4 regions of the Rhodococcus sp. PD04 genome follow, and region 1 is predicted to be linked to each of the others. Evidence: riboswitches for the same ligand, from Rfam matches in the RefSeq annotation. Region 1 holds a riboswitch; each other region holds the start of a gene.
The links. A riboswitch is a leader RNA that binds a small molecule or an ion and turns the genes downstream of it on or off. The one in region 1 is predicted to bind cobalamin.
Positions count from the first base shown of each region.

Region 1 (8,049 bases):
GCAGCGAAGGCGAGCACCCGCTCGACCTCGGAATCGGGATGGCCGAGCACGGTTTCGACGATGAGTGCGCACGACCCGGCGTTCCAGCCGTCGTCCTCCATGGCCTGCACGAGCGACCGCGCCACGGTTTCGACCCGGTCGACCTCGATCAATGGGGCGTCGGGCTTCAACCCGAGCGCAGTGCGCAAGCCCGGGACGGCATTGCTCTTACCGCCCCACACCTGCGCGGCCCGCAGGATCGACAACACGAGATTCACCCGTGCCTCGCCGGTCGGTGCGGCGCCGAGGATGTGGAGTCCGTCGCGGATCTGTGCGTCCTTGACCTCGCACAACCAGCCGTCGACGTGCAACAGGAAGTCGTCGAACTCGGCGTCGTGCGGGCGGTCGTCGAGCCCGAGATCGTGATCGAGTTTCGCGGCCTGGATGAGCGTCCAGATCTGCGCGCGGATCGCGGGCAGTTTCGCCGGGTCCATCGCGGCGATGTTCGAGTACTCGTCGAGCAGCTGCTCCAGGCGAGCGATGTCGCCGTACGATTCGGCACGCGCCATCGGTGGGATGAGGTGGTCGACGATCGTCGCGTGGGCGCGGCGCTTGGCCTGTGCCCCTTCGCCCGGGTCGTTGACGAGGAACGGGTAGATCAGCGGCAGGTTCCCGATCGTGGCGTCGGTTGCACACGCCGCGGACAGACCCGCGTTCTTGCCCGGCAGCCACTCCATCGATCCGTGCTTGCCCAGGTGCACCACGGCGTCGGCACCGAAACCGTGCTCGACCCACTTGTAGGCGGCGAGATAGTGGTGCGAGGGCGCCATGTCGGGATCGTGGTAGATCGCCACCGGATTCTCGCCGAATCCACGGGGCGGCTGGATCATCAGCACCACGTTGCCGGCCTGCAGGGTCGCCAGCACGATGGCGTCTCCGTCGACGAACAGCCTTCCCGGCGCCGGTCCCCACGCCTCGGCCATGGCATCGGTGAGCTCGGCAGGTAGATCGTCGGTCCACCGAAGGTAGTCGGAGGTGCTCACCCGCACCGAATTTCCGGCGAGCTGTTCGGCGGTGAGCCACTCCTCGTCCTGTCCGCCGGCATCGATCAGGGCGTGGATGAGGGCGTTTCCCGCCTCGGTGTCGTCCTCGACGTCCAGGCCCGGGAAGCCGTCGCCGAGGTCGTATCCGGCATCGCGCAGAGCGCGCAGAAACCGGATCGCCGACACCGGCGTGTCGAGACCGACGGCATTGCCGACGCGGGAGTGCTTGGTGGGGTACGCGGACAGCATGATCGCGATCCGGCGCTGCCCCGGTGGTACGTGCCGAAGCCGCGCGTGCGCGACCGCGATACCGGCCACACGGCGGCATCGTTCCGGGTCGGTGACGTAGCGGGGCAGACCGTCGGCGCCGAGTTCCTTGAACGAGAACGGCACCGTGATGATGCGCCCGTCGAACTCGGGCACTGCGATCTGGGTGGCCGAATCCAACGGTGAGACACCGTCGTCCGATTCCGCCCAATCGTCGCGACTCCACGTCAGGCACAGCGCCTGCAGGATCGGGATATCGAGCGCAGCGAGCGCCCCGACGTCCCACGCCTCGTCCTCGCCTCCCGCGCTCACAGCGGCAGGTCGGGTGCCGCCGGCCGCCAGCACCGTCACGACCAGCGCATCGAGGGTGCCGAGTTCGGCGAGCAAGCCGTCCGGAGCACCGCGCAGTGACGCGCAGTGAATCACGACGCCACGAGCCGTGCCGGTCGCGTCGATCGCGTCGGCGAGATCGTGTGCGAACTGCACGTTTCCGCTGGTGTGGTGCGCTCGGTAGAACAACACGCCGACGCGCGGCGACCGCTCGCCGTCGGGCGGTTCGGGACGGTCGAGCACACCCCATTCGGGCAGCTCGGCGGGTGGTTCGAAACCGTCACCGCCGAGCAGCACGGTGTCGCTCAGAAAAGCATGGAGCTGCCCGAGATTGGCAGGACCGCCGTACGCGAGATAGCGATGCGCCTCGGCCGCAACGCCGATCGGCACCGTCGAATACTCCATGAGCTCGGCGTCCGGCGTCTGCTCACCGCCCAGGACGACGACCGGGACCCCGGCGGCGAGCACGGTGTCGAGCCCCGAGCGCCAGCTGCGGGCGGAACCCAGGATCCGCACGACGACCAGGGCTGATCCGCTGAGCAGGGCAGGTAGTTCGGTGGACACGTCGAGGCGCGATGGGTTGCCGAGCACCCAGTCGGCGCCGCTCGACCGCGCCGACAACAGGTCGGTGTCGGACGTCGACAACAAAGTCAGGCGCGTCACGACGCAACCCGAAAACACAGGCGTACAGCCATGTTCAGTCTCCAAAACCCTCGTGGACCTCACGTGCCGTGGCCGGTCTCCTGGCTGACGGGTCATCGCTGCTCCACCGACCTTCCCGGACCGAGATCCAGTGGCCTCCGCACCGGCGGACCGGTACGGACGAGGGCGAGCAACTATCCGCTCACAGTGGCGAGGGCCGCGCCGGTTTCCCACCGGCTTCCCGAGCACCACGGCAAGCCGAGAGTAGCGCACCCGGCCGGAAAGGTGTGCAACCATGTGCGTCCGTGGATGCTCTGCCACCTCCTCTCCCTCCCGATCGGTGCCCCGGAATTCTTCGCCCGCATGTCGCGGCGGACGGTGCGCTGGTGCGCCTGCGTGTGCCCGGAGGGCAGATACCCGACGGTGCACTCCGAGCGCTGTCGACCGCGTCGATCGCCTACGCCGACGGCGACGTACACCTGACGTCTCGAGGAAATCTGCAGCTCAGAGGTATCGAACTCGACGAGTGCGGGGCCGTCCCCGCGGGGCTGGCCGACGCCGTCGCCGCGGCCGGCCTGCTTCCGTCGGCGAGCCACGAACGGGTGCGGAACATCGTCGCGTCACCGCTGTCGGGGCTCGCGGGTGGACTCGCCGACGTCCGGCCTCTCGTTCGCGAATTCGATGCCGCACTGTGCGCCGATCCCGCCCTCGCAGAGCTGCCGGGCCGGTTCCTGTTCGGCATCGACGACGGTCGCGGCGACATCGCATCGCTGAGGTGCGATCTGACCGCCGTCGCACTCGGCGACGGGACCGCGCGAATCATCGTGGGTGGACTCGACGGGCCGACGGTACCGCTCGCGGAGACGCCGGGGATGCTCCTGCGACTCGCCCGCCGCTTCGTCGGGATCCGCGGGTCGGTCTGGCACGTGCGTCAACTTCCGCGTGCGGGAGCGGAACTCGGCGGTACCGTTCCCGTACCGCGCCCACCGGCCCCCACGATGCCGTACGGCGTGCTCGGTGACGCGGTATCGGTGCTGGTCCCGCTGGGAATTCTCACCCCCGCCACGGTCGCTGTGCTGCCCGATCGCGACGTGGTCGTCACGCCGTGGCGCGGCTTGATATTTCCGTCCGGATCGAATCTCGTTGCGCTGCGCGGAACCGGCCTCGAGACGGCCCCGGATTCGGCGTGGCAGCGGGTGACGGCGTGCACGGGAGCACCCGGGTGTAGCCTCGCCGAAGGTGACACCCGAGCACTGGCTCGCCGGATCGTCGCCGGAAATACCATCGATTCCCGAATTCATGTCGTCGGATGCGAACGCGCCTGCGGCGCACCGCACTCGTCTCACCGTCTCGTTTTCGCCAGGAGCACCCCGTGAGTCTTCGACCTCCCCCGCACCGGTACGACTACGTCACTGACGGCGCCGAGATCTACGTCCGGTCGTTCGCGACGATCCGTGCCGAATCCGATCTGTCGGCAATCCCTGTGAATGCTGAGAAGGTCGCGGTCCGGATGATCCATGCGAGCGGACAGACCGATCTGGCACGGGATCTCGTCATCCACTCCGATCTTGTTCCGGCCGCACGCGAAGCGTTGAACGCTGGTGCGCCGATCCTCACGGACGCGAACATGGTGGCCTCGGGGGTCACCCGCACGCGCCTGCCCGCCGACAACGACGTGATGTGTCTGCTCGCCGACCCACGTGTCCCCGAACTCGCCGAACGTTGGGGCACGACCCGCTCCGCGGCGGCGGTGTCGCTGTGGGCCGACCGCCTCGAGGGGGCTGTCGTTGCGATCGGCAATGCCCCGACCGCCCTGTTCCACCTGCTCGAGATGCTCGACGACGGCGCCCCGCGACCGGCGGCGATCGTCGGTGTTCCCGTCGGCTTCATCGGCGCCGCGGAGTCGAAGGAGGCGCTGCTCGACCATCGGCTGCAGATCCCCCATCTGGTGGTCCGGGGACGCCGCGGCGGGTCGGCGATGGCGTCGTCCGCGATCAATGCACTTGCGCAGGAGAAGGAATGAGCGAGATGGTGTCCGGCAGGTTCTACGGCGTGGGTCTCGGCCCCGGCGATCCCGAACTCATCACACGCAAGGCTGCGCGGCTGATCGCCGAGGCGGACGTCCTCGCGTACTACTCCGGTACGCACGGCCGCTCCATCGCCCGATCGATCGCCGCCGATCTGATCCCTGACGGCGTGATCGAGGAACTGCTGGTGTACCCGGTGACGACGGGCACCACCGATCACCCGGGCGGCTACGACGGTGCGATCGCCGATTTCTACGACGAGTCCGCCGCCCGGTTGGCCGTCCACCTCGACGCGGGACGCACTGTCGTCGTGCTCTGCGAGGGCGACCCTCTGTTCTACGGCTCGTACATGTACCTGCACGACCGCCTCGCTCCGCGATACCCGACGGAAGTGGTGCCAGGGGTGACCTCGGTGTCCGCCGCCTCTGCTGCAGCCGCCGAACCGATGGTGCGGCGCACCGACGTCCTCACCATCCTGCCCGGCACACTGCCCGCCCCGGAGCTCGCACGGCGACTCGCCGACACCGATGGTGCGGCGATCATGAAGCTGGGCAGGACGTTTCCCGCCGTCCGGGAAGCTCTCGCCCAGTCCGGTCGCCTCGACGACGCCGTCTACGTCGAACGCGCGTCGATGGATCGGCAACGCATCCTCCCGGTCGCCGAGGTCGATGCCGACGCGGTGCCGTACTTCTCGGTGATCCTCACCGCTGGTGACCGCTCGCCGAGGAATCGGACGGTCGCCGACCGATCACGGCCGTCCGTCTCGGCCGAGGCGACACACCCGGACGCGAACGAATTGCTCGTCGTCGGGTTGGGCCCGGCGGACGAGAAATGGTTGACCCCCGAGGCCGCCGACGCACTCGCACAGGTCGATCACGTCGTCGGATACGGACCGTATGTCGATCGCGTCCCGGTGCGTCCCGGCCTGCACCGTCATTCCAGCGGCAACACCGTCGAGGTCGACCGTGCGCGATTCGCTCTCGACCTTGCGCTGTCGGGCGAGAAGGTCGCGGTGGTCTCCGGTGGTGACGCCGGGGTGTTCGGGATGGCGTCGGCGGTCTTCGAGGCCGCGCAGGACGGTGCGTACGCATCGGTGCCGATCCGCGTCCTGCCGGGTGTCTCCGCGGTGCAGGCCGTGGCGGCGCGTGCCGGCGCCCCGATCGGCGGCGACTTCGCGGTGATGAGCCTGTCGGATCGACTCAAGCCGTGGGACGTGATCGAGAAGCGGTTGGCCGCGGTGTCCGAGGCCGATCTCGTCCTGGGTATCTACAACCCGGCGTCCCGGTCTCGGACGACGCAGGTTGCGGACGCGAGAACGGTACTGTTGAAGCATCGTCCGGCCGACACCGTCGTCGTGATCGGACGCGACGTGGGACGGCCGGGCGAGTCGCTCGAGGTCACGACACTCGAGAAACTCGATCCGGCGAGCATCGACATGAAATGCCTGCTCATCGTCGGCGCTGCAGGCACCTCCGTGATGCCTTCGGGTGCGGTATGGACGAAACGATCGGTCGACGGTCAGAGTGCGGGATCGTCGACGACCGACTGGACGAGCCGGCCGTAGGTCTCGATCAACGTCTCGCTGGGCATCTCGTCGGGCGGCAGCAACTCGAACGTCCTCAGGCTGCCCGCCAGCCCCAGCAGGAGGGTGACGACCATCTGCGGGCGCACCAGCGCCGCCGAGTCATCCCCGATCAGTGCCGCGATCCGGGCGACGACCCGCTCGTTCGTCCGTGCGCGGGCCACAGCCGGATCCGCCGCCTCACGGATCAGGAAGGGTGCCATCGCCCAGAAGTCGTAGTCGTCCGAATCCCGTCGCTCGACGACCGCACGCACCATCCGGTACCCGACCGGCTCGTCCTGACGCGTGGCCTCGGCGAGTCCGGGCGAGTCCGGAGCTGCCGCCTGGAAGAGCTCGGCCTTGCTGCCGGTCAGTTTCATCACGAGAGCCGGTGAGACACCGGCTGCTTCGGCGACGTCCCTGATCGTGGTGCCGTTGAATCCGCGCTCGGCGAACAGCGGTCGTGCGGCGTCGAGGATGACGTCGCGGGTGGTTCGCTCGGTCACCTACGCCTTCGCCTCCACGGATGCGTCCGCGACGCTCGTCGTCGACGGTCGATGCCTCGGAAGGAACATGGCTGCCAGGCTAGCGGAGAACGTCGCGACGCCGGCGATCCCGAACATCGCCACGAAGGCGCTGTGGGCCGGGAAGACCGTCCCGGCGACTTCCATGGTGAGTCCGGCGACCAGTGCCGCGACCACCGCGCTCATGCTCGACGATCCGATCGTCCTCAACAGGCTGTTGAGTCCGTTGGCCGCTGCGGTCTCCGAGAGCGGGACGGCACCCATGATCAACGCCGGCATGGTCGCGAAGGCCATCGCGTTACCGATGCTGACGAGGACGCTCCCGATGACGATGGGTGCGACGGTGTCGTCGAAGACCATGCGGAATCCGTAAGCCACGGTCATGAGCAGTCCTGCGGCGAACAGAGTGGTGCGGCCGCCGAATCGTGCGGTCAGGCGCGCCGACAGCGGGGAGACGACGAGCATCGTGAGTCCGCCCGGAACCATGCACAGACCCGCGGTCGCCGCGCTGAGACCGAATCCGAAGCCGGTGATCTCGGGGAGCTGCAGTTGCTGTGTGGTGGAGAGGGTGTTCGCGTACGCCGCGAACCCGACGAAGAGCCCGGCGATGTTGGTGAGCAGTACAGGCCGATGCGATGAGACGCGCAGATCCACCATGGGGACGGGAACGCGCAGTTCGTACGGGACCCAGACGGCGAGGACGACGGCGGCCGCCCCGAGGCTGACGAGGGTCTGCGGACTCGACCAGCCCCACACCGGACCCTTCGAGATCCCGAGCAGCAGTGCCACGAGCGCGAGGGACAGCAGCACTGCGCCGACGAGGTCGAAGCGGCCCCGGGTGCCCGATGCGCCTGCCGGAACCGTGACGAGGATGCCGATCAACAGGAGCACACCAGCAGCCGCCGAGACGTAGAAGACCGAGGCCCATCCCAGGGTGTCGTAGAGAACGCCCGCTGCCGGTAGACCAAGTGCCCCGCCGATGCCCATCGTGGCGCTGGTCAGCGCCACCGCGCCCGCGACCTTCTCGCGGGGCAGCAGGTCGCGCAGCACGGCCATGGCCACCGGGATGAGCGCCGAGGAGAAGCCCTGTAGTGCGCGGCCGACGAGGACGGCGAGGTAGCTCCCGCCGAGCGCGGCGATGAGCGATCCCACGACCATCATCGCCAGCGACAGCACCATCATCCGGCGCTTGCCGAACATGTCCGCCGAGCGGGAGACGATGGGCGTCGCCACCGCTCCGGTCAGCAGCGTGATGGTGACCAGCCAGGTCGCGGCGCCGGCCGAGACGTCGAGGATCTCCGGGAAGTCCGGGAGCAGCGGAATGACCAGCGTGGTCTGCAGAGCCGCCACCAGACCCGCCAGGCTCAGCAGCGTCGTGATCGTCGTACTCGATGCCGGTGTTCTTCGTCCCATGTCCCCATCTCCGTTGCCACCCGCGGGGTGAACGCCGTTCACCCCCTGATCGAGTGAACGGTGTTCACCCCCGGGTTGTCAACAGGTTCGCGCGGTGGAACGGGGTTCGCCCCTGCTGCAACCGGGGCGAACCCCGGTTCGGCGCGCAAGGATGGAGCTATCCGAGATCGTGTCGCTCGCGGGCGGGGTCGTAGAGGTGTGAGCAGGCGACGTCCGGCCGTTCACGCACACCGAGAGCGTGTCCGACGACGATCACCGCGGTG
Region 1 covers NZ_CP142143.1:4,179,872-4,187,920, forward strand. The annotation lists gene cobN (cobaltochelatase subunit CobN) at 1-2,282, opposite strand, end outside; cobalamin riboswitch at 2,336-2,529, opposite strand; gene U9J23_RS19170 (cobalamin biosynthesis protein CobG) at 2,648-3,637, shown strand; gene U9J23_RS19175 (precorrin-8X methylmutase) at 3,634-4,284, shown strand; gene U9J23_RS19180 (precorrin-2 C(20)-methyltransferase) at 4,281-5,852, shown strand; gene U9J23_RS19185 (TetR/AcrR family transcriptional regulator) at 5,807-6,355, opposite strand; gene U9J23_RS19190 (MFS transporter) at 6,356-7,786, opposite strand; gene U9J23_RS19195 (cobalt-precorrin-4/precorrin-4 C(11)-methyltransferase) at 7,944-8,049, opposite strand, start outside.

Region 2 (5,752 bases), on a different replicon from region 1:
GCCGCGGTCGAGTTCGGGAACGGACATGAGTGTGTCTCGATTCGGCTGTCGTGAGGTGCTCACCGTGTGCGCGTTTCTCGGCGGTGTCCGCGCAGAAGCACGGGCACCGCTGGAGATGCGGTCGGCGAGGTGACCGTCAGGAATAGCGGGCATCGAGGGGACTTGGCAGATCGAATCCGGTCGATGCCGCTGAGGGCACGCACGCCCTACACCCGGCACCTATCAGGGGGCGGAGGCGGGGCGGCGGAAGAAGAAAGTCGGACCCACCCCTCGGCGATCGCGTGCTCTCCCGCGCCGGGGACGGCGCAGCAGGCGGATCAGGGAGGGAAGGTCGGCTACGCCGCGGTCGGCGGTCCGCGGGTACCGGCGGCGGCGCCGGCCAACAACCACAACGACAGCGTCGCCCGATAGACCGGGGTCGCCGACCACACCACGGTCCGCACCGGCGGGACAGAAACGAGCACCAGCATCACGCGGGTGAACGCCCCCAACACGTGCAGACACGCATCTTCGACGGCGCGCACCACAGCGGCGGAGACTGCAACAGCGGCAAGGTGGGCGGCGATCATCGCGGGCGACAGTTCCAGCCCGTGCGCGTGGTCGTCGACCACCGTGAGGGTGGTGTGCCCGACCACCTGCCCGGCAGTCAGTGCCGCGAGGAGAAACAACCAGTTCCGATCGCGCACGGTGACGGCGGCGACCGCGGCACCGACGCCGGCGCACGCGGCCAGCAGCAACACCACCGCCGACTGGCTCGGCGGCATCCCGCCACCGGCCACACCATGGGCGGCGATACTCACCGCCCCCGACACCGACCCCACGGCAGCACCGCGCACCTGCGCAAGCACCGGCATCCGTGAGTCCACCCCGCGAGGATAGCGTTGATGCCCCTCGGGTCTCTCCTCCGGTTTCGCGACAGGGCAGGGCGATGAGCTCGGTCTCCCGCACCGCGGTGGTACCGGCGTCGAACAGGACACAACCGCTACGCCCTTCGAGTGGCGTTGCACCACCACCGACCTGCACCGCCCCCGGCCCCTACTTCGGCCGAGCCGGCAAATCGGGCATGGTCGGCTCCTGCTAGCCTCAGTGCGTCCATCACGATGGGATCCGAGGAAGCCGGTGTGAATCCGGCGCGGTACCGCCACTGTGAGCGGCGCTTCGACAAGCGTCTGCGAGCCAGATACTCACCCCATTCGTACCTTTCGGCATCGGGGCGGCCTACCCCGAGAAAGGCTGCGCGAAGCCGTGCACCCATCTCTCTCCCATTCTGTCTCCGCTGTACCTCCTCGGCGTCCGGATCCTGTCGAAGGGCGCGCCATCGCGATCGCCCACGCACCCGGAATCAGTGATCAGGTCGCTGCGACCCGCACCCTCCATGCCTCGATCCTGCCCGAGTGCCGATTCCCCCAGCGCCTCGAAAGGAGGGCCGTCGCATGACTCCGCTGAACCGTCGGACGCTGACCGTCGCCGCCGCATGTCTGACGCTGATCAGCGTGAGCGCATGTGGCGCAGACGAGAAGGAGACCGCCGCGTCGGCCGACTCCATGACCGTCGAGAACTGCGGGATCGACGTCACCGTGGAAGCGCCACCGGAGCGCGTGTATGCCGCCTACCAGCCGGCCATCGAGATCGCGCATGCGCTGGGCATCAGCGACCGCCTGATCGAGACCGCCTTCCTCGACGCTCAGGTTCTGCCCGAGTACGCAGATGCCCAGGAGCAGGTGCCGTACGTCGAGAAGCTCCCCAGTCGTGAGGCGCTTCTGGCCACCGGGCCCGACTTCATCCTGTCGGGCTACAACAACGTGTTCACCGAAGACGGCGCCGGCGACGAGAGCTTCGGCACGCGGGCGAGTCTGACCCGGCTCGGCATACAGAGCTGGATCCTCAGCCCGCTGTGCCCCAGCGCGGACGGACTGTCGGACGAGGCGATCGACCCCGCCACCGTGAGCGTCGAGACGATCTATGACGACCTGCGCGACCTCGGGGCCCTGTTCGACGTCGAGGAGCGCGCCGAGCAGGTCATTGCCGATCAACAGCAGCGCATCGCGGCGGTCGACCAGGTGCTGGCCGGGGCGGACCGCCCGAGCGTCGCGATCGTCCTACTCGACGAGGGCGGTGGCATCCGCGTCGCCGGTGGCATCGACTTCGGTACCCAGATCATCGCGCAGGCCGGGGGCGTGAACGCCTTCGCCGACCTCGTCGAGCGACGCCACGTCGCGATCGACCTCGAAGAGCTGATCCGTCGCGACCCCGATGTCATCTTGACCAGCACCTGCTGCGACGCCTCCTATACCCGCCAGGACGGCGCCGAGGAGGCGCAGACGATCATGCAGAACCCGGCGCTCGCGGGCCTGTCGGCGGTGCAGAACGGTGCCGTGCATCCGTTCCTGTTCGCTGACCGCGCCGCCGGAGTCCGCATCGCCCATGCAATCGAGCTGCTGGCTTCGCTGCTGCACCCCGACCTGGCCCCGGCCATCCAGGACGAGACCGGACAAGACGGGGGCGAGTGAGGTAGGCGGTGACGACGGCGGCAACGACCCCCGAGCGATCTGCGGACGGTCCGGCCACGGCTGCCGGCGCGCCTGTCGTGCGCTCCGGCCTGCTGAGCGGCAACCGTACTCGCCTACTCGGGCTCGCGGTGGCCACGGCTGTTCTGGTGGCCGTGACCCTCGGCTCGGTCCTGCTCGGCACCCTGCCGGTCAGCCTCTCCGACGTCGTCGAGGCCGTTACAGGCTCGGCGGACAGCGACGTCGAGCGTGCGGTGCGATATATCCGCATCCCGCGGACCGTAACCGGCCTGCTGGCCGGGATGGCGCTCGGCGTCGCCGGCGCGGTGATGCAAGGTCTGACCCGCAACCCCTTGGCGGGACCCGGACTGTTGGGCATCAACGCCGGCGCGGCGCTGGCGGTGGTCTCGGCGATGGTCGGTCTCGGCATCACGAGCGCTGCCGGTTATGTGTGGTTCGCCTTCGCAGGAGCTGCGGTGGCCGCAGTCTTCGTCTACATGCTCGGCTCGCTCGGTCTGGGTGGTGCCACGCCGGTGAAGCTCGCTCTGGCCGGGTCGGCGTTCACCGCGCTCCTGGGCGCGGTCACCACGATGATCACGCTCCAGGACGCCTCCACGATGGAGGACTTCCGCTATTGGGTGGTGGGATCGTTGACCCGTTCGGACAGTGAAGCTCTGGCCGCGGTAGCGCCGTTCATCGCCGTCGGCGTCGTCCTGGCTGTGGGCCTGACCCGCGCGCTGAATGCTCTGGCTCTGGGTGACGATCTCGCCCGCAGCCTCGGTACCCGTGTGTGGGTCGACCGCACCGCGGGGGCTCTCGCCGTGGTTCTGCTTGCGGGTGGCGCCACCGCTATCGCAGGTCCGGTCGGGTTCATCGGGCTCGTGGTACCCCACATCGCACGGATGATCACGGGCTCGGACTACCGCTGGGTGCTCGCCTGGACCATCGTGCTCGCGCCCATGCTGCTGCTGATCGCCGACATCCTCGGACGCCTCCTGGTCCAGCCCGAACAGCTGCAGGTCGGGATCATCACCGGCCTGGTCGGCGCCCCGTTCTTCCTCTACCTGGTCCGCAACCGCAAGGTGGTCGGCACATGAGTTCGCCGGTGCGCCGCGGTCCAACCCGCGACACGCTCCTGGTGGCCCCGCGAGGTACCCCGGTCTCCTTTCGGATCAGCCGCTCCTCGGTGCTGCTCACCGTCCTCACCGGCATGGCCGCCGTTGCGGTCGCCACGGCTTCCTTGGTCCTCGGGGTGTACCCGATCTCGGCTTCCGACGCCCTCACCATCGTGGGCGGCGGAGGCACCCTCATCGAGCGCGAGGTCGTGCTGGGCGACCGCCTGCCCCGGGCACTGGCCGGGCTCGGTGTCGGCGCAGCCTTTGCGCTCTCGGGGGCCATATTGCAGCGCATCGCCGCCAATCCGCTCGTCAGCCCCGACATCATCGGCATCAATTCCGGGGCGGCGATGGGCGCATTGACCGTGCTGCTCATCGTGGGGGGCAGCGGTCTGCAACTCGTGTTCGGTGCGCTGGCCGGCGCGATCCTCGCTGCGCTGATGATCGTGCTCATCGCCTACCGGCGCGGTCTGCACGGCTTCCGGCTGGTGCTGGTCGGGATCGGTGTCGCGGCGATGCTCTCCTCGGCCATCTCCTATCTGCTCACCCGTTCCGACATCCACCGAGCCATGAGTGCCGCCGCCTGGCTGACCGGCAGCCTGGCCAATCGCAGCGGGCTGCACGTGACCATCATCCTCATCGCGCTGGCGGCGACGGTCCCGGTCCTGATCGCGATGTCGCGGCACCTACGGCTGCTCGAGCTCGGCGACGATCTCACCCGCACCCTGACCGGAACCGGTCAAGGCCGCAAGGTGCTGTTGCTCCTGATCGCAGTGGTCCTCGCCGCGATGGCGACCGCAGCTGCCGGCCCCATCGGTTTCGTCGCGCTGGTGGCACCACAGATCACCCGCCGCATCCTCGCCGAGCGGCAGGTCGGCCTTGCGCCCTCTGCCGCCGTCGGCGCCCTCCTGGTGGTCAGCGCCGACCTGGCCGGCCGCTCGATCTTCGCGCCGGCGGAGATGCCCGTCGGAGTCCTCACGGCGATCCTCGGAGCGCCGGTCCTGCTCTATCTCCTCGCCCGCGCCCACCGCATCGGAGCCGCCGGATGACACCGCAGCCAGCACACGCGACCCCGTCGGTCTCGTTGACGACCGAGCAGCTCAGCCTGGGCTACGGCTCCTCGCTGATCGTCGACCAGGTGAGCACGAGCCTGCCTGCCGGCCGGATCACGGCGATCGTCGGACCCAACGGGTGCGGCAAGTCGACACTGTTGCGGGGCCTGGCCCGCCTGTTGTCGCCGCAGCACGGCCGAGTCCTTCTGGACGGTACCGAGCTCACCGAGATGCCGGCGCGCACGCTGGCCCGCACCCTCGGTCTGCTGCCGCAGCAGCCCCTCGCCCCGGACGGCATCACTGTCGCCGATCTCGTCGGCCGGGGCCGGCATCCCCATCAACGGTGGTTCCGCCAGTGGAGTGCCGAAGACGAGCAGGCGGTGGCTGCCGCACTGGCGGCGACCGGCGTCGACCAACTGGCCGAGAGCCCGATCGACGAACTCTCCGGTGGCCAACGCCAACGCGTGTGGATCGCGCTGGCGTTGGCCCAGAATCCCGACATCATGCTGCTCGACGAGCCCACGACCTTCCTCGACCTGGCCCATCAGATCGAGGTGCTCGACCTGCTCGCTTCCCTCAACCACCGGCTCGGACGCACCATCGTGCTGGTGTTGCACGACCTCAATATGGCCAGTCGCTATGCCCATCACCTTGTGGCGATGCGAGCGGGGACGCTGGTGACCGCCGGACCGCCCAGCGAAGTCATCACTCCCGAGGTGGTGCGCGACGTCTTCGGTGTGGAGGCCACCGTGATCACCGATCCCGTCGCAGGCACACCGTTGGTCCTACCCCACCGGTCGGTCGACATCGAGGCCGCCCGGTGACCGGGCGCGTTCTGGTCGGCATGTCGATCCGCGAGGTCAACGCCGCCCGGGAGCTGGAGGCCGCCGCAACAGGAGCGGGCGCGCGGCTCGCCTTCCTGCAGATCGCCGAGCCCGCACTGTCGACAGTGCTGACCGAACTCGCCGACCGAGGGGTGACACGGATCGAGTTGCTCGGGGTGTGTTTCGGGCCGCTGGCCCCCGGCTTGTCGTGGCTGCGACGGGTCGCCGCGCACTGGTGGCGCGAGCGCGGCCCC
Region 2 covers NZ_CP142144.1:419,182-424,933, forward strand. The annotation lists gene U9J23_RS26175 (PepSY-associated TM helix domain-containing protein) at 1-27, opposite strand, end outside; gene U9J23_RS26180 (hypothetical protein) at 336-854, opposite strand; cobalamin riboswitch at 1,073-1,206, shown strand; gene U9J23_RS26185 (ABC transporter substrate-binding protein) at 1,434-2,510, shown strand; gene U9J23_RS26190 (FecCD family ABC transporter permease) at 2,519-3,604, shown strand; gene U9J23_RS26195 (FecCD family ABC transporter permease) at 3,601-4,671, shown strand; gene U9J23_RS26200 (ABC transporter ATP-binding protein) at 4,668-5,498, shown strand; gene U9J23_RS26205 ((2Fe-2S) ferredoxin domain-containing protein) at 5,495-5,752, shown strand, end outside.
Region 2: linked by a shared signal. The riboswitch ahead of U9J23_RS26185 (ABC transporter substrate-binding protein) and the one ahead of cobN (cobaltochelatase subunit CobN) in region 1 are both predicted to bind cobalamin.

Region 3 (8,049 bases), on a different replicon from region 1:
GAAGGTCCGCAGCCCTCCCCGTCGGCGGCACTATGCCGGGATGTTCTGGTCGGCCACCAACCGTGCCCATGTCCTCTACGAGAGCAGGCTCGAGCTGGATCGGTTGTGGCTGGCGGACTATGCACCCGAGGTGGTGAGGATCGCGGCGCAGCCGATGTGGTTGTGCGGCCCGGACGGGAACGCCAAGCGCCGGCATGTGCCAGACCTGCTGCTCCAACGCATAGACGGCGGATTCACGGTGGTCGACGTCAAGCCGGCCGAGTTCGCCCGTCGCGACGAGGTAGCGCAGGTGTTCGCGTGGACTGAGCGAGTGTGTGCCTCGCGGGGATGGTCCTACGAGGTGTGGTCAGGTGCCGATCCGGTGGTTCTGGCGAACGTCCGGACGATCGGCGCTGCCCGTCGATTCGGGTGGGTGGCCTCTGGTTCTTTGTCAGCGATGGCAACGACGACGGCACGCGTGGGGATGACCCTCGACGAGGTCAGTGCCTCCGCGAAGAAGCCCGGCGGCCGGTTGGCGGTGTTGGCGATGTTGTGGTCTGGCATCTGGTCGGTGGATCTGTTGGTGCCGTTGTCCGGGCAGTCGGTACTGACGGCCGTGAGGGACGCACCATGACGAATGTTCTCGAACTTCGGCTGGGCGTGCAGATGTGGGTCGACGGTTCCTCGTGGGAAGTCGTCGGATTGTCCGGCGCAGAGGTCGTTCTGCGATCTGGTGAAACATTGCAGCGGATGACGATCGCCGAGCTCGGTGCACGCAATAGTGCGATGGCCACGCCGACAGCGACGAATGATCCTGATCTGGATCCCGCCGCCGTCGTGCTGTCGTCGTTGACCGCGACGCAGCGCTATGAACTGGAGAAACGAGCCGAGCAGGTTCGCTGCGTACTGACAACCGTTGGAAGCGATGCAGCACCGCTCAAAACGACACTGCGAGCAAAGGCCGAAGAACTCGGCGTGTCGGTGCGGACCCTTCAGCGCTGGATCGCCGAGTACCGAACAGGTGGCATCGCTGGTTTGGTCGACGCCCGTGTCCGCAACAGATACACCCTCGGCGTGGACCCACGGTGGGACACCGCATGTGTGAGAGTGCTCGACCGTTACGTCACAGCCTCGACCCCGACGATGGGCGCAGTCATCGACACAATCGCCCGGGAACTGGAGGCCGAATACGGACCAGGGGTCGTGCCGGTGCCGGGCAAGAGTACCGCCTACAAACGGCTCAAGGCACTGTCGAAGGGGCGGCACGCGTTCGGCAGCGCGAAAGGCCGCCGCTCGGTGGCCGATCGGCCCCGCGGTGTCCTCGGCCGGCTACGCGCGACCCGTCCGGGCGAGTACGTGGTGCTCGACACCACGCCCCTGGATGTGTTCGCGATGGAACCGGTCACCATGCGCTGGGTCGGGGTCGAGTTGACCGTGGCGATGGACCTGTACACCCGCTGCATCCTCGGCCTGCGCCTGACACCGCTGTCGACGCGGTCCCAGGACGTGGCGAATGTGCTGTACCAGTGCATCACTCCCGCCCGCGACACCGACGCGAATCCGGATCAGGTCTGGCCGTATCACGGGGTGCCACGAAACCTGCTCGTCGGCACCGAAACCCCGGACGGGATCTCCCAGCAACGCATCGGGGATCTACCGGCATGTCTGCCCGAAGCGATCGTCGTCGATCACGGCAAGCAGTACCTGTCCTCGCACGTGATCGGGGTGTGCGCCCGACTGGGCATCACCGTCCAGCCGGCGATCCCGCACAAGCCCACCGACAAACCCACCGTTGAACGCTTCTTCCGTACCCTGCGCGAATCACTGCTGCAGCACCTGCCCGCCTACAAGGGCCCGGACGTCTACTCGCGGGGCAAGGACGTCGAAGACGCCGCGTTCTATTACGCCAGTGAGCTCGAGCAGATCATCCGGGAATGGGTGGGCCGGGTCTATCACCACACCCGCCACGACGGACTGTGCGTACCGGAACTGCCGCGGGTGGGGTTCTCGCCGAGTGAGATGTTCGAGATCGGCGTCGCCAAATCCGGTGGTCTGCTGTTGCCGGCGAATCCGGATCTGGCGTACGAGTTCCTCGATGTGCGGTGGCGCACGATCCAGCACTACGGCGTCGAGGTCGACGGGTTGCGTTACGACGGCCCCGGGCTCAGCCTGTATCGCACCGCCCGCTCCCCGTACGTCGGTGTCCACGCCGGTAAGTGACCGATCTTCGTCGATAACCACGACATCCGGCACGCCTGGTTCCAGGACCCGGACACCCACCGCTGGCATCAGCTGGTGTGGGAGCACGGCGCTTGCCTGAACCAGCCGTTCAGCAAGGACGCCGCCGACTACGCCAAACGCGTCGCCGTGCGCGAGCGTCGCCACCTCGATCCCGCCGCCGCGGTACGGGATCTGTTGCTCGCGTGGAGTCGAGACGACGTCGCGACCCGCCGCGACCGCGCCCTGGCCCGCCGCCTGAGCGCACACCGCCCAGGCGCGAACCTCGAGGGACAGCCGACCGGTTTCGACGACGAACGCGAATCCGCGTCCGTGCCGGGAGTCGCCGAGCTGCTCGACGGACTCGCCGCCGGTCGATCTCACCGGTTGGAGGTGGTCGACGACATCGACGTGTTCGACCGGTACTACGCGGAGCATCCCGACGAGGAGATCTTCGAGGTGTTCGACGAATGAACCCCTGGGCCACCTGGCTGACGACGTATGGCACCGCCCGCTACCAGCTTTCCCGCAAACAGGGATGGCACGCCTTCGTCACCGCCCCGGCCCGCCCGCCGTTCGAGATCCTCTCGCGCCCCGCGATGTCCCGGCTGTCGGAGGAGGACCGCGAGGACTACAACGAATCCCGGATGGTGTGGAACGCGAACCTGCCGACGATCAAGACCAGTCAACTCACCGCTGCCTACGGGATCTGCGATCAGGTGATGGCCTCGGCGTATCGGGACGGCGACAAGCTGCGTGGTTCGGTGGTCATCGACGCCGAGCCCGGTCTCGGCAAGACCACCATCGCCACCCGTTACGCCCGCGACTTCCACCGCCGTGTTCTCCGCCGCGAAGGACCCCTCACCGTGGAGGGGCATCAACGGTGGCCGGTGGCGTTCATCCCGCTCAGCGCCGGGGTCACCCTCAAAGGCCTCAACCAGCAGATCCTGCGGCTTTACGGCCACCCGGCCGTGGACCGTGCCTCCACCTCGAAACTCGGGGCCTTGGCGGTGGACTGCGTCACTTCCTGCGGCACCCGGTTGATCGTGCTCGACGATCTGCACTTCGTCGACTTCCGGCACCGCAACGGCCTGGAGGTGTCCAACCATCTCAAGGGTTTGGCCAACGACATGGCCGCCACCTTCGTCTACGTCGGGGTGAATCTGACCGCCAAACGCTTCTTCGACGAAGGCCTGCTCGGTGAGCACACCGTCTACGCCCAGACCAGCCGCCGCGCCACCCGCTGCCCGGTCGCCCCGTTCAGCATCGACACCGACACCGGGATGCGCGGCTGGCTCGCGCTGCTGCGCACCGCCGAAGACCACCTCATCCTCGCCGACGCCCGCGCCGGGATGCTGTGCGAGCACGCCCGGCTGGTGCACCGCCGCACCCAAGGGCGGATCGCGTCGCTGACGAACCTGCTCGACCGCGTCTCGTATCTCGCGATCGCCACCGGCGTCGAAACCGTCACCGCCGAGCTGATCACCACCGCGACCGTCGACAATGCCAGCGAATCCGCTGCCCGCACGGGCTGAGCCCAGCGCACCTCGACCCGACACCACCCGAGGTCCAGAGACAGTCGTGGCGATGTGGGTGGAGCGGTGGCCGATCACCGTGCACCTGCACCGCGGTGAGTACCTGCCGGGATGGCTGATGCGCGTCGGTGCGCGGTATCGGCTCTCTCCGCTGCAGATTCTGCGGGAGTTGCAGGTGGTGCAGGGTCCGGTCGCCTATCACCGCGTTCTCGACTACCTGAGCGCGAATCAGCGGCGGATCGCCGCTTACCTCGGCGTCCCCATGGGTGAGCTGTCGCTCGCTTTGTGGGGGACACCGATCGATGCCGCCGCGGCCCGCTACCTGGTTCACCACTGCCAGATTCGACCCGATCCCGCGGGGGCGCGGTACTGTCCCCGCTGTCTGGTCGAATCAGATCCGTGGTGGCACGCAGGCTGGGCGAATCCGCTGCTGCCGATCTGCCTGCGCCATCAGGTGTATCTGCGGACGGTGTGTCCCGGGTGCGGGCAAGTTCCGTGGACCGGCACCACATGGATGGGCAATATCGCGGTGCCGTGGCGATGTCCGCAGCGCCGCCCCCGCGACCCCGCCCAGCGACCAGGACGTGTGCAGCCGCTCTGCCGGTACGACCTGCGTGATGTCCCAGCGCTGTCTGCGCCGGAGAAGATGTGCACGGCCCAACAGAATCTGATCGAGTTCGCTGCCCTCGCCGACCGGCAACCGAGCCGCCAGTTGCACTACGGCACCGTCGATATACCCATCATCGAAGCCCTCGACCGGCTGTGCCAGCGACTCGTCGCAGCAGTCGGACTTCACTCAAGCAAGGGAGCAGTCTGATGTTCTGAGGGACGAGATTCGTTCCGTCGACATGCCTGATGCTCCTCGCTTGTCGGAGTTCTGCCGCACACGTGGGGCGGAGTAACGGGAGTCTGGCCGAAACACACGAGAGCACGCGCCCACAGCAATCGGGCTCCTGCCGACCTCACACCGATAGCTGGGCCGAGGCATTCGAACTTTCAAGCGGGGTCTGGCCCTGTCCCTGCATGACACCTCATGTCTCGCCGTCGTGCCTAACCGTGCACAAAGGGCAAAACCGACCATCTGACAGGGTGTGCTAATTTCGGCACGTCATTGCGACGACGCCCGAGGAAGCCGGTGTGATTCCGGCGCGGTCCCGCCACTGTGACCGGAGAACGATCTCCGGGAGCCAGATACTCACGTCGCCGTACCTCCTTGCCCGGGGCGGACTTCCCCGAGAGAGGGCGTAATCGCCATGCGTGTACGCGCAGCCTTCCCGAAGCTCCTGATCGCGCTGACCGCCGCGAGCCTTCTGCTCGCAGGATGTTCGACGGCGGGATCCGATACCGAGAACGCCGCCTCGGACGGGTGTATCACCGACTTCGACCCGTCGGTCGACTATTTCCCCGACAAGTCCGAGATCGTCGACGCCGAGAACTTCTCCATTACCTACGAAAAGAGTTACCAGGTGCTCACCGTGAACGAACCGTTCACGGGCGCAAAACCTGAGTCGTACGTGCTGGTCAAGTGCGGGGCACCCGCCCCGGAGCTGGCGGGCGAGCTGGCCGAAGCCCAACAGATCCAGGTGCCGATCACGAGCCTGTACTCCGGCTCGACCACCCACCTGCCACTGGTGACCGCGCTCGACGAACTCGATGTGCTCACCGGCGTCTCGAACGGCTCGTACGTCTCCGACACCACCGTGATCAAGCGCATCGCCTCCGGTGACATCGCCGAATACGCAGCAGGTGCCTCGATCGACACCGAGGCCGTCGTGCTGGCCGCACCCGAAGTGGTGATGACCGGCGGCACCGACGACCCCGCCTACACGCAGCTGCGCGAGGCCGGGATCGGCGTGGTCGCCAACGCCGAATGGCTCGAGGCGTCCCCGTTGGGCCGAGCCGAGTGGATCAAGGTCGTGGCTGCGCTCACCGGCACGGAAGCTCGGGCCGCCGAGGTCTACGACGGTATCCGCGACCGGTATCTCGACGTCGCGGCGAAGGCCGCCGACGTCGAGACCGTGCCCGTGTTGCTCGGCGGGATGTCGCAGGGCACCTGGTACATGTCCTCCGGCGGCAGTTACATGGGCCGGTTGTTCGGCGATGCCGGTGCGCAGTGGCCGTGGCAGGACGTGACGACCACCGGTTCGCTTCCCCTCGATTTCGAAGCCGTGGTCGCGCAGGCCGCCGACGCTCCGACCTGGCTGGTGGTCAACAGTTGGACCTCCATCGGTGACGCTCTCGCGGACGACGAACGCTACGGATCGCTCGCCGCGGTCGATACCGGCCGGGTCTGGAACGCGAACAAGGCACTCGGACCGAACGGCGGTAACGACTTCTACGAGCGCGGCGTGCTGCGTCCCGACCTGATCCTGGCGGATCTCGTCGCGATCCTGCATCCCGATCTCCTGCCCGACCACGAGTTCACGTTCTATCGGCAACTGCCGGCATGACCGCCGTGCTGAAGACACCCGAGCCCGCGGTCGATAGGCGGCTGGACGCATCACCTCGGGCAGGCCGCGTCACCGTCGTGTTCGTGGCTCTCGCGGTCGCAGTCGCCGTCGCGACGGTACTGTCGGTGACCCTGGGATCGGTGACAGTCCCGCTCGCCGAGACCGTGAGGGTGTTGTCCGGCGGCTCCGCGACAGATACGCGCTGGGACATGGTGATACGCGATCTGCGCCTGCCGCGCACCGTCACCGCCCTTGCGGTCGGCGCAGCTCTCGGGATCGCGGGCCTGCAGATGCAGACGCTGTTCCGCAACGCTCTGGCCGACCCGTTCATTCTCGGTGCGAGCTCCGGTGCCAGTCTCGGTGTCGCTGTCGTGGTGGTCGCCGGGGGTGGCGGCGCCGGCGGGTTCACCGCAGGGCTGGCGGGCCTCGGCCGTGCCGGGGTGGTGATCGCCGCGGCGCTCGGCGCAGCCGCGGTACTTCTGCTGATCGTGGTGTTGGCGCGGTGGGTGAAATCCGCGGTGACGTTGCTGCTGATCGGTGTGATGCTGGGGTCGGCGACCACCGCGGTGGTATCCGTCCTGCTGGTCTATGCGGATCCGCAACGAAGCCAGCAGTTCCTGGTATGGGGGTTGGGCAGCTTCACGGCGACGACCTGGTCGGATCTGAGGCTGCTCGTCCCCGTCGTACTCGGGGGGATCGCCGTTGCCCTGCTGACGGTGCGTGCCTTGAACGCTCTGCTCCTCGGCGAGGGATACGCCCGTTCGATGGGCATCGATATCCGCATCGTCCGGTTGACGACGGTGATCTCCGCTGCCCTGCTGGCCGGTGCCACCACGGCCTTCTGTGGCCCCATCGGCTTCCTCGGCCTCATCGTTCCGCACCTGGCGCGCATGGCGTTCGGCACCTCGGACCACCGCGTACTCCTGCCGGGCGTGGCGCTACTCGGTGGTGCGCTGGCACTGATCTGCGGGATCGTGAGCCAGATGCCGGGCACCGACACCGTCTTCCCCCTCAACGCCGTCACAGCGATCGTGGGGGCACCCGTGGTCATCGCCGTCCTGATCCGCTCGCGCCGCGGAGCACTGGGAGCGGCGCTGTGACCCCCGCCGGCGTGGAACTGCGGGATCTGACCATCGGCTACACCCGTCGTCGCGCCTTCCGCGCGAACACGGTCACCAAGATCGCCGCGAACCTGACCGCCGTTGCTCGACGGGGCGAACTGACCGCGCTGGTCGGACCCAACGGCGCGGGCAAATCGACTTTGCTGCGCACGCTGTGTGGGCTGCAACCGCCTCTGGGCGGACAGGTATTCGTCGACGGTGAGGACCTCGCCACGGTGCGCCCCGCCGATCTCGCGACCCGCATCTCGGTGGTCCTCACCGATCGCATCGACCCGGGTTTGCTGACCGTGCGCGAACTCGTCGCCCTGGGCCGGACGCCGCACCTGCCGGCCAGCGCCCGGGTGTCCCCCGAGGACCGGGCTGCGGTGGACTGGGCCCTCGACGCTGTGGGAGCCACGCCCCTGGCGTCCCGTCAGTTCGGCGAACTGTCCGATGGCCAGCGACAACGGACTCTCGCCGCCCGGGCGCTCGCCCAGGATCCGTCGTTGCTGGTACTCGACGAGCCCACCTCGTTCCTCGACGTTCCGTCACGCGTCGAACTCGTCGATGTACTGGGACGCCTGGCACGCGAGCAGAATCTGGCGGTCGTGATGTCCACCCACGAACTCGAACTCGCGTTCCGGGTGTCCGACCGGATGTGGCTGCTCGACGCCGACCGGACCCTGACCTGCGACACCCCCGCTGCCCTCGCCGAATCTGGCCGTATCGGGGCGGCGTTCGATCGTGGACGCATGCGGTTCGATCCTC
Region 3 covers NZ_CP142144.1:426,709-434,757, reverse strand. The annotation lists gene U9J23_RS26255 (TnsA-like heteromeric transposase endonuclease subunit) at 1-613, shown strand, start outside; gene U9J23_RS26250 (helix-turn-helix domain-containing protein) at 610-2,199, shown strand; gene U9J23_RS26245 (hypothetical protein) at 2,275-2,670, shown strand; gene U9J23_RS26240 (ATP-binding protein) at 2,667-3,731, shown strand; gene U9J23_RS26235 (TniQ family protein) at 3,784-4,548, shown strand; cobalamin riboswitch at 4,826-4,948, shown strand; gene U9J23_RS26230 (ABC transporter substrate-binding protein) at 4,985-6,181, shown strand; gene U9J23_RS26225 (FecCD family ABC transporter permease) at 6,178-7,281, shown strand; gene U9J23_RS26220 (ABC transporter ATP-binding protein) at 7,278-8,049, shown strand, end outside.
Region 3: linked by a shared signal. The riboswitch ahead of U9J23_RS26230 (ABC transporter substrate-binding protein) and the one ahead of cobN (cobaltochelatase subunit CobN) in region 1 are both predicted to bind cobalamin.

Region 4 (8,049 bases), on a different replicon from region 1:
CGCTGCCCGCCCCGGGGGAGGCCAAGCGCGCCATCCTCGACACCTACACCAAGGAGCACTCGGCCGAGTACCAGAGCCAGGCACCGATCGATCTGGCCCGGCGCATGCGCGAGCGCATCGGTGATCTGGAGCAGATCGCGTCGATCGTGCTGCACACCAGTCACCACACCCACGTGGTGATCGGCACCGGCTCGAACGATCCGCAGAAGTTCGATCCGCAGGCCAGCCGTGAGACGCTCGACCACTCGGTCATGTACATCTTCGCTGTCGCGCTTCAGGACGGCACCTGGCATCACGAGCGTTCCTACGCCCCCGAGCGGGCGCAGCGGCCGGACACCGTCGAACTATGGCGCAAGATTTCCACCGCGGAGGATCCCGAGTGGACCCGCCGCTACCACTCGACCGATCCCGATGAGAAGGCGTTCGGTGCGCGCGCGGAGATCACCTTGAAGAGCGGCGAGGTGATAGTCGACGAACTGGCCGTTGCCGATGCGCATCCGCTGGGCGCGCGTCCGTTCTCCCGCGAGCAGTACATCGCCAAGTTCCGCACCCTCGCCGAGGGTGTCGTGGACCCGGCCGAGCAGGACCGCTTCCTCGACGTCGCACAGCGTACCCCCGAACTGGCCGCCGGTGAGCTGAACCAGCTGACCTTCACCGTCTCGGACGAGGTTCTCGCCCGCGCTCCGAAGTCGCCGAAGGGACTGTTCTGACATGACGGGTCTCATCGCCGCTGTCACTTCCGCAGCCGACAAACGTCTCGCCCTCCGCACATCGCTGGCTTCCGAGTCGATCACCAGGCTCCCGGGTGCGATCAATCCGCTGACCGCCAAGCTGGTCCAGGAGATCGGCTTCGAAGGGGTCTACGTCTCGGGAGGCGCGTTCTCGGCCGCGCTCGGTCTGCCGGACATCGGCCTGACCACCCTCACCGAGGTCGCCGCACACAGCGCCCAGATCGCGCGCTGCACCGATGTGCCGGTGCTGGTCGATGCGGACACCGGATTCGGTGAGCCGATGTCGGCAGCTCGCACTGTGACCGTCCTCGAAGATGCCGGGGTGGCCGGCCTGCACCTCGAGGACCAGGTCAACCCGAAGCGTTGCGGGCACCTCGACGGCAAGGCCATCGTGCCGACCGACGAGATGGTGCGCAGGGTGCGTGCCGCCGTCTCCGCGCGGCGGGATCCGAACTTCGTGATCTGTGCTCGCACGGACGCCGCCGGCATCGACGGTATCGATGCCGCGATCGAGCGTGCGAAGGCCTACGTGGACGCCGGAGCGGACCTGATCTTCACCGAGGCGCTGCACACTCGTGCCGACTTCGAGAAGTTCCGCGGCGCGGTGGACACTCCGCTGCTGGCGAACATGACCGAGTTCGGCAAGTCCCAACTCATCCCGGCGCAGGCGCTCGAGTCCATCGGGTACAACGCGGTGATCTACCCGGTCACCACTCTGCGGTTGGCGATGGGCGCGATCGAACGTGGACTGCGGGTCATCGCCGAGGAGGGCACTCAGGAAACCCTGCTCGACGAGATGCAGACGCGTTCGAGGCTGTACGAGTTGCTCGAGTACGAGCGCTACAACGAGTTCGATTCCGGAGTCTTCAACTTCACTTTGTCGAGGAGTCAGTGATGACAGCTGCCCACCACGGTTCGCAGACGACCGATTCTGCTGTCCCCACCATCTACAAGGGACTGGCCGGTGTCGTTGTCGACACCACCGCCATCTCCAAGGTGGTGCCCGAGACCAACTCGCTCACCTACCGCGGTTACGCCGTGCAGGACCTCGCAGCACGCTGCAGCTTCGAGCAGGTCGCCCACCTGCTGTGGAACGGGGAACTTCCCGACGATCGACAGCTCGAGCTGTTCTGCCAGCGTGAGCGGGCGAGTCGGCGTGCCGACCGGTCGCTGCTGTCTCTGGTGGCGAAGATGCCCGAGAACTGCCATCCGATGGACGTGGTACGCACCGCGATCAGTTATCTCGGCGCCGAGGATCCCCAGGAATGGGACAACGATCCGAAGTCCAAGCGGGACAAGGCGCTGCGTATGATGGCGTTGTTGCCGACGATCGTGGCGGCCGACCACCGTCGGCGGCGCGGCCTGGATCCGATCCCGCCGCACCACTCGCTCGGATTCGCCGAGAACTTCCTGAACATGTGCTTCGGGGAGATTCCGGATCCGCGGATCGTCAGGGCCTTCGAGGTTTCGCTGATCCTGTACGCGGAGCACAGTTTCAATGCCTCCACGTTCGCTGCGCGCGTGGTGACCTCGACGCTGTCGGATATCTACAGTGCCGTCACCGCCGCGATCGGCACTCTCAAGGGGCCGTTGCACGGTGGCGCCAACGAGGCCGTGATGCACGACATGCTCGAGATCGGTGAACCGGAACGTGCCGAGGAATGGTTGCGGGGCAAGCTCGCCCGCAAAGAGAAGGTGATGGGATTCGGGCACCGGGTGTACAAGAACGGTGACTCCAGGGTGCCGACCATGAAGACGGCGTTCCTCGAGGTTGCCGCCCTCACCGGAGGGGAGAAGTGGGTGCAGATGTACGAAATTCTCGAGAAGACCATGGCGGAGTCCACCGGCATCGAGCCGAATCTGGACTTCCCCACCGGGCCGGCCTACCACCTGATGGGCTTCGACATCGAGGTGTTCACCCCGATCTTCGTCATGAGCCGTATCACCGGGTGGACCGCGCACATCATCGAGCAAGGTGAGTCCAACGCACTCATCCGTCCGCTGAGCGAATACACGGGGGTGCCGCAGCGGTCGATCGTGGCCTGACACTCGCTCGAACGGCCTCCCGGGTAGTTCCGTCACCGTCTCCTGACCCCGGGATGCTCCCGATCGGGCCCGCAGCGTTCAACGCTACGGGCCCAATCGTTTGCGGTCATGTCATGCGATGCGCTTCGTCGCCAACTCCGCGCCTCGGACCAGGGATTCGAGCTTGGCCCACGCGATCTGAGGATGAATGCGTCCGCCGAGTCCGCAGTCGGTGGAGGCGATCACATTCTCGGGACCGACGAGATTCGCGAACCGTTCGATGCGGTCGGCCACGAGTTCGGGATGTTCGACGACGTTCGTCGCGTGACCGATGACGCCGGGCACGATCTGTTTCCCGTCGGGAAGTTTCACGTCCTCCCACACCCGCCACTCGTGTTCGTGACGGACGTTGGCGGCCTCGAACGAGTACGAACCGGCGTCGATGTCCAGCATGGTTTCGACGAGGTACTCGAATTCGAGGTCGGTGGTGTGCGGACCGTGCCAGCTGCCCCAGCACAGATGGAAGCGGATCCGGTCCTGGGGCAGACCCCGCAGGGCGTGGTTCAGCGCTTCCACCCGGATGCGGGTGAAAGCCAGGTAGTCTTCGACCGTCGGCTCGGGGTTGATCTGGTCCCAGTTCTCGGCGATGGACGGGTCATCGATCTGCAGGATCAGACCGGCGTCGATGATTGCCTTGTACTCCTCGCGCATGGCATCCGCGCATGCCCAGATGAACTCTTCCTCGGTGGCATAGTGCTCGTTGCCGATCCGGGAGGCACTGCCGGGAGACAGTGACGTCATGAATCCGTTCTCGACCCCTGCGGCCGCCAGCGCGGTCCTCAGATTCGCGATGTCCGACGCAATGGCGTCGTGTCCGATGTAGGTGACCGGTCCCGTCGCCGTAGGGAAGAGGGGTGCCTCCTTCCCGACCGACACGCCGCTGTCGGGATCGCCGTACGCCTCCGCGAACAGTGTCCAGTCGCGCCGGTCGGGGAAGGTGGTCAGACGAACGTTGCCGGGCGTCGACCGGACCGGGGCACTGCCGAACGGTCCGCCGTCCGTCAACTCGAGGCCGGACAGTCGCTGGAACGAGTACGACCACCAGGCGCCGTAGTCGACCGTCGACGACATGGCCTTGCCGTACTCGCCGTCGCCGGGAGTGGAGATGCCGAGGTCGACCTGGCGCCGAACCAGCGCGGTCACCTCGTCGCCGAGCAACTGTGCGAACTCCTCGGAGGTATCGAGGCGGAAGCCGTCTGCCGCTTCTCGTCGTGCTCGGTTGGCTTCGACGAGGGCCGTGGTGCGCGGGAGACTTCCCGCATGGGTAGTGCGAATATGGGTGGACATTGTCGACGACCTTCTTCGTAGTGCGGTAGTTATCGGTTCAGCTCGGCACGCACGGTGGCGGCAGCGGTGACGAGATTTGCCAGTGAGGCCGTGACCTCCGTCGTACCGCGGGTCTTGAGCCCGCAGTCCGGGTTGACCCACAGTCGCTCGGCGGGCACTGCCTGCAGAGCCTTGCGCAGCAATGCGGTGATCTCGTCCTCGCTCGGCACCCGCGGCGAATGGATGTCGTACACGCCGGGCCCCACGCCGAGTTCGAAGCCCGCGGCGTCGAGATCGCCGAGGACCTCCATGTGCGAGCGGGCCGCTTCGATGGACGTGACATCGGCGTCGAGTTCGGCGATCGCCTCGATCACCTCTCCGAACTCCGAATAGCACAGGTGGGTGTGGATCTGCGTGGAGTCGGCGACACCGGACGTCGCCAACCGGAACGCACCGACCGCCCACTTCAGATACTCGGGCTGTTCCGACGAGCGCAGCGGCAGGAGTTCACGAAGTGCAGGCTCATCGACCTGGATGATGCGCACCCCGGCGGCCTGCAGGTCCACCGTCTCGTCGCGGATCGCGAGGGCGATCTGGTCGGCGGTGTCGGCGAGCGGCTGATCGTCGCGGACGAACGACCACGCGAGGATCGTCACCGGGCCGGTGAGCATGCCCTTGACCGGCTTGTCGGTGAGGGACTGGGCGTAGGTGATCCAGTCGACGGTCATCGGGCCGCGGCGGGCGACGTCGCCGTAGAGGATCGGCGGCCGCACACAGCGCGTGCCGTAGGACTGCACCCAGCCGTTGGCAGTGGCGAAGAATCCGTCGAGCTGCTCGGCGAAGTACTGCACCATGTCGTTGCGCTCGGGTTCGCCGTGCACCAGGACATCGAGTCCCATTTCCTCCTGCAGCGCAACCACTTCGGCGATCTCGTCGCGCATCTGCCGCACGTACTCGCCGTGGTCGATCTCGCCTTTGCGCAGCGCGGCACGGGCCACCCGGATGCGGGTCGTCTGCGGGTACGAGCCGATCGTGGTCGTCGGCAGCAGTGGTAGATCGAGATGGCGACGCTGGATCTCGCGCCGTCGATCGGCGGGGGTGCGGGTGCGATCGGTGGAGATCGAGGCGAGGACACCGCGCACCCGATCGTTGCGTAGACGCGGATCCGACGCTCGTACCTGCGCGGCGGTACGGGCAGCGGCGAGTTCGTCGGTGACGGCGTCGCGCCCCGTACGCAGAGCGGTAGCGAGAGTGACTATCTCCGAGACCTTCTCGTCGCCGAAGGCCAACCACGTGCGCAGCGACTCGTCGAGATCCGGTTCTGCATCGATCGTGTACGGCACGTGCAGTAGTGAGCACGACGACGACACCGCCACGTCGGCTGCGGAACCGAGCAGTGTGGCCAGCGTCGCCAATGCCTGTTCGAGGTCGGTGCGCCAGACGTTGCGGCCGTCGACGACACCGGCGACGATGAGCTTGTCGGCGAGCTCGGGCAGACCTGCGATTCCGGTGGTGGTACCGGCTACCAGGTCGACGGCGAGGCCTTCGACTCCGGTGTGTGCGAGCCGCTCGAGCGCCGGCCCGAGGCTGCCGAAGTACGACGCGACGAGGATCGCCGGCCGCTTCTGTGACTGAGACAGCGCGTTGTACACCCGTCCGATCGCATCGAGGGCAGGTGCGTCGAGATCGCGGACCAACACCGGTTCGTCGAGCTGTACCCAGTCGACCCCGGTGTCGGCGAGCTGCGCCAACAGGTCCCGATAGAGGGAAACGAGCTCGTCGACACGGTCGAGCAACGGTCCTTGCCCGTCGACGGGCTTCGACAGCAGCAGGAACGTCAGTGGACCCAGGACCACGGGGCGAGCGGGCACACCGAGCTCGCGTGCCTGCGCGATCTCACCCAGAATCTTTGTGGCGTCGAGTTCGAAGACGGTGTCGGGTCCGATCTCAGGGACGAGGTAGTGGTAGTTGGTGTCGAACCACTTGGTCATCTCGAGCGGGGCGACCTCGTCGGTGCCGCGAGCGGCGGCGAAGTAACGGTCGAGGTCGTCGGGGTTACCCGCGACCCGGGCAGGCAACGCCCCGAGCATGACTGCTGTGTCGAGGACGTGGTCGTAGAACGAGAACGTTCCGACCGGGATCGAGTCCAGCCCGGCCGTGTGCTGACGTGACCACGTGTCGGCGCGCAGGTGCGCGGCAACCGATTCCAGACCCGCGCGGTCGAGGCGCCCGGCCCAGTAGGCTTCGGTGGCCTTCTTCAATTCGCGGTTCGGTCCGATGCGTGCGGAGCCGAGTACGGTGGCAGTGAACGGGGATGCTGTCGGAGCAGACATCAGGTTTTCTCCGGTGTTCGTCGCTGGGTGGTCTACCGCCCGACGAACGCGCATCCCGATACGAGCCCCGTGTTCTCGACCCGTGGTCGAAGGTGTTGCCGATCGGCGCGCGCCCATTCCACGAGGCGGCATACCGTCGGGCACGGCGTGCCCGACACGATCGGCAGGTCTTCGGACTTGCAGGCACCCATTCCCGACTGCGTCGGGGACGGACCTAGTGGCCGTCGCTTCCCGGACCCTGCTGGTCCAGTGCTCGGTGACGGCGGTCGTTCCTGCATACCGCTGCGGGACAGTCCCGGATTCCCACCGGGTTCCCTCTCACACCCGATACCTGTCGGCATCGGGTGCTTCGGCGCGCACACGAGGTCTTCGGGGCTCCTCACGACGACATGCGGCGAACCGATCGCAGCGCCGACTATACAAGGATCGCCTCTTTCCTCGGCATGCGTGGGCGCGACGACGCTCTACCAAGCCCGGAATGCGTTCCTCTGCCTACGAATTCGAGAGTGTGAGGACTGCCCGGTCGGCCCATACCCGGTGGAAGGGTCCGAGCCGCCGAGCCGGAGACAGCGAGACTCAGCCGGTCGCGGAGGTCGCCTCGGGGGAGTGCTCGGGCGAACGCCGGCGCCGCAGGAGACCGACCGCGACGTCGACGAGCAGGAATGCGAGCAGGCTCAGGCCCAGCAGCGGAGCGAACCACCCGACGGTCACCGCAGCAGCGACCACCGCGACGACGGTGACCGGGTGCAGGCGTCGCCACGTCCCACGCAGCGGTGGGCGCGCCACCCGGCGCGATCCGCGTGTGGGGCGACGCTGCCACCACAGCTGGTAGCCGCGCACGATCAGCGTGCCCAACGCGACCGCGAGAGCGAGCAACACCAGCTGGTTGAACAGCCCGAACAAGATGCCCATGTGCAAGGCGATGCCCCAGGTGGTGAGTTTGGCGGCCAGCGGCCAGTCCGCGAACGTGTTGGTGGCGGTCACCGCCCCGGTGGCCGGGTCGATCGCGACCGCGTCGGTGACGAACTGCCAGGGCTGGCGGGTTTCGGTGACGGTGACGGCGGTGTGACCGTCGGCCGGGATGCTCATCTCGACGTGTTCGGTGACCCGATGCTCGGCAGCGGCGGCAAGGACGCGGTCCAGAGCGCCGACGTTGCGACCGAGTGCGCCCGCATCGGCAACAGCGGCAGTATGGCCGTCGTGGCCGTCGTGTCCACCGGCTGCAGGCGCGGTGTCCGAGACGCCGAGGGTGGTATCGAGCGTCGGGGTGGTCCAGCTCAACGCGGTACGCAACTCGCCCACATTCGCCCCGGCATATGTGGACCAGGTCAACCCGGTGGCCGACAGGAAGATCAAGCCGACCGCGATCCACATGCCGGTGGTGCCGTGCCAGCCGAGGGTGCGGTTGCGGCCCCGGGCTGTGCGGTCGAAGGTCCACAGTCGCGCCGACTGCCGGGTGCGGGTGCGCTGGGTGCGGTAGCGCTGCACCCACAGGTACACCCCGCCCAGAGCGATGACCCACAACCACGAGGCGGCCAGTTCGCTGTAGATCCGGCCGGGCTCACCCAGATGCAGGTGCCGGTGCAGCTGGGAAATCCAGGTGCGTACCGGCAGCGCGCTGCTACTGCCGTAGA
Region 4 covers NZ_CP142144.1:410,712-418,760, forward strand. The annotation lists gene prpD (2-methylcitrate dehydratase PrpD) at 1-710, shown strand, start outside; gene prpB (methylisocitrate lyase) at 712-1,626, shown strand; gene U9J23_RS26160 (bifunctional 2-methylcitrate synthase/citrate synthase) at 1,626-2,777, shown strand; gene U9J23_RS26165 (cobalamin-independent methionine synthase II family protein) at 2,889-4,103, opposite strand; gene metE (5-methyltetrahydropteroyltriglutamate--homocysteine S-methyltransferase) at 4,133-6,415, opposite strand; cobalamin riboswitch at 6,579-6,763, opposite strand; gene U9J23_RS26175 (PepSY-associated TM helix domain-containing protein) at 6,992-8,049, opposite strand, start outside.
Region 4: linked by a shared signal. The riboswitch ahead of metE (5-methyltetrahydropteroyltriglutamate--homocysteine S-methyltransferase) and the one ahead of cobN (cobaltochelatase subunit CobN) in region 1 are both predicted to bind cobalamin.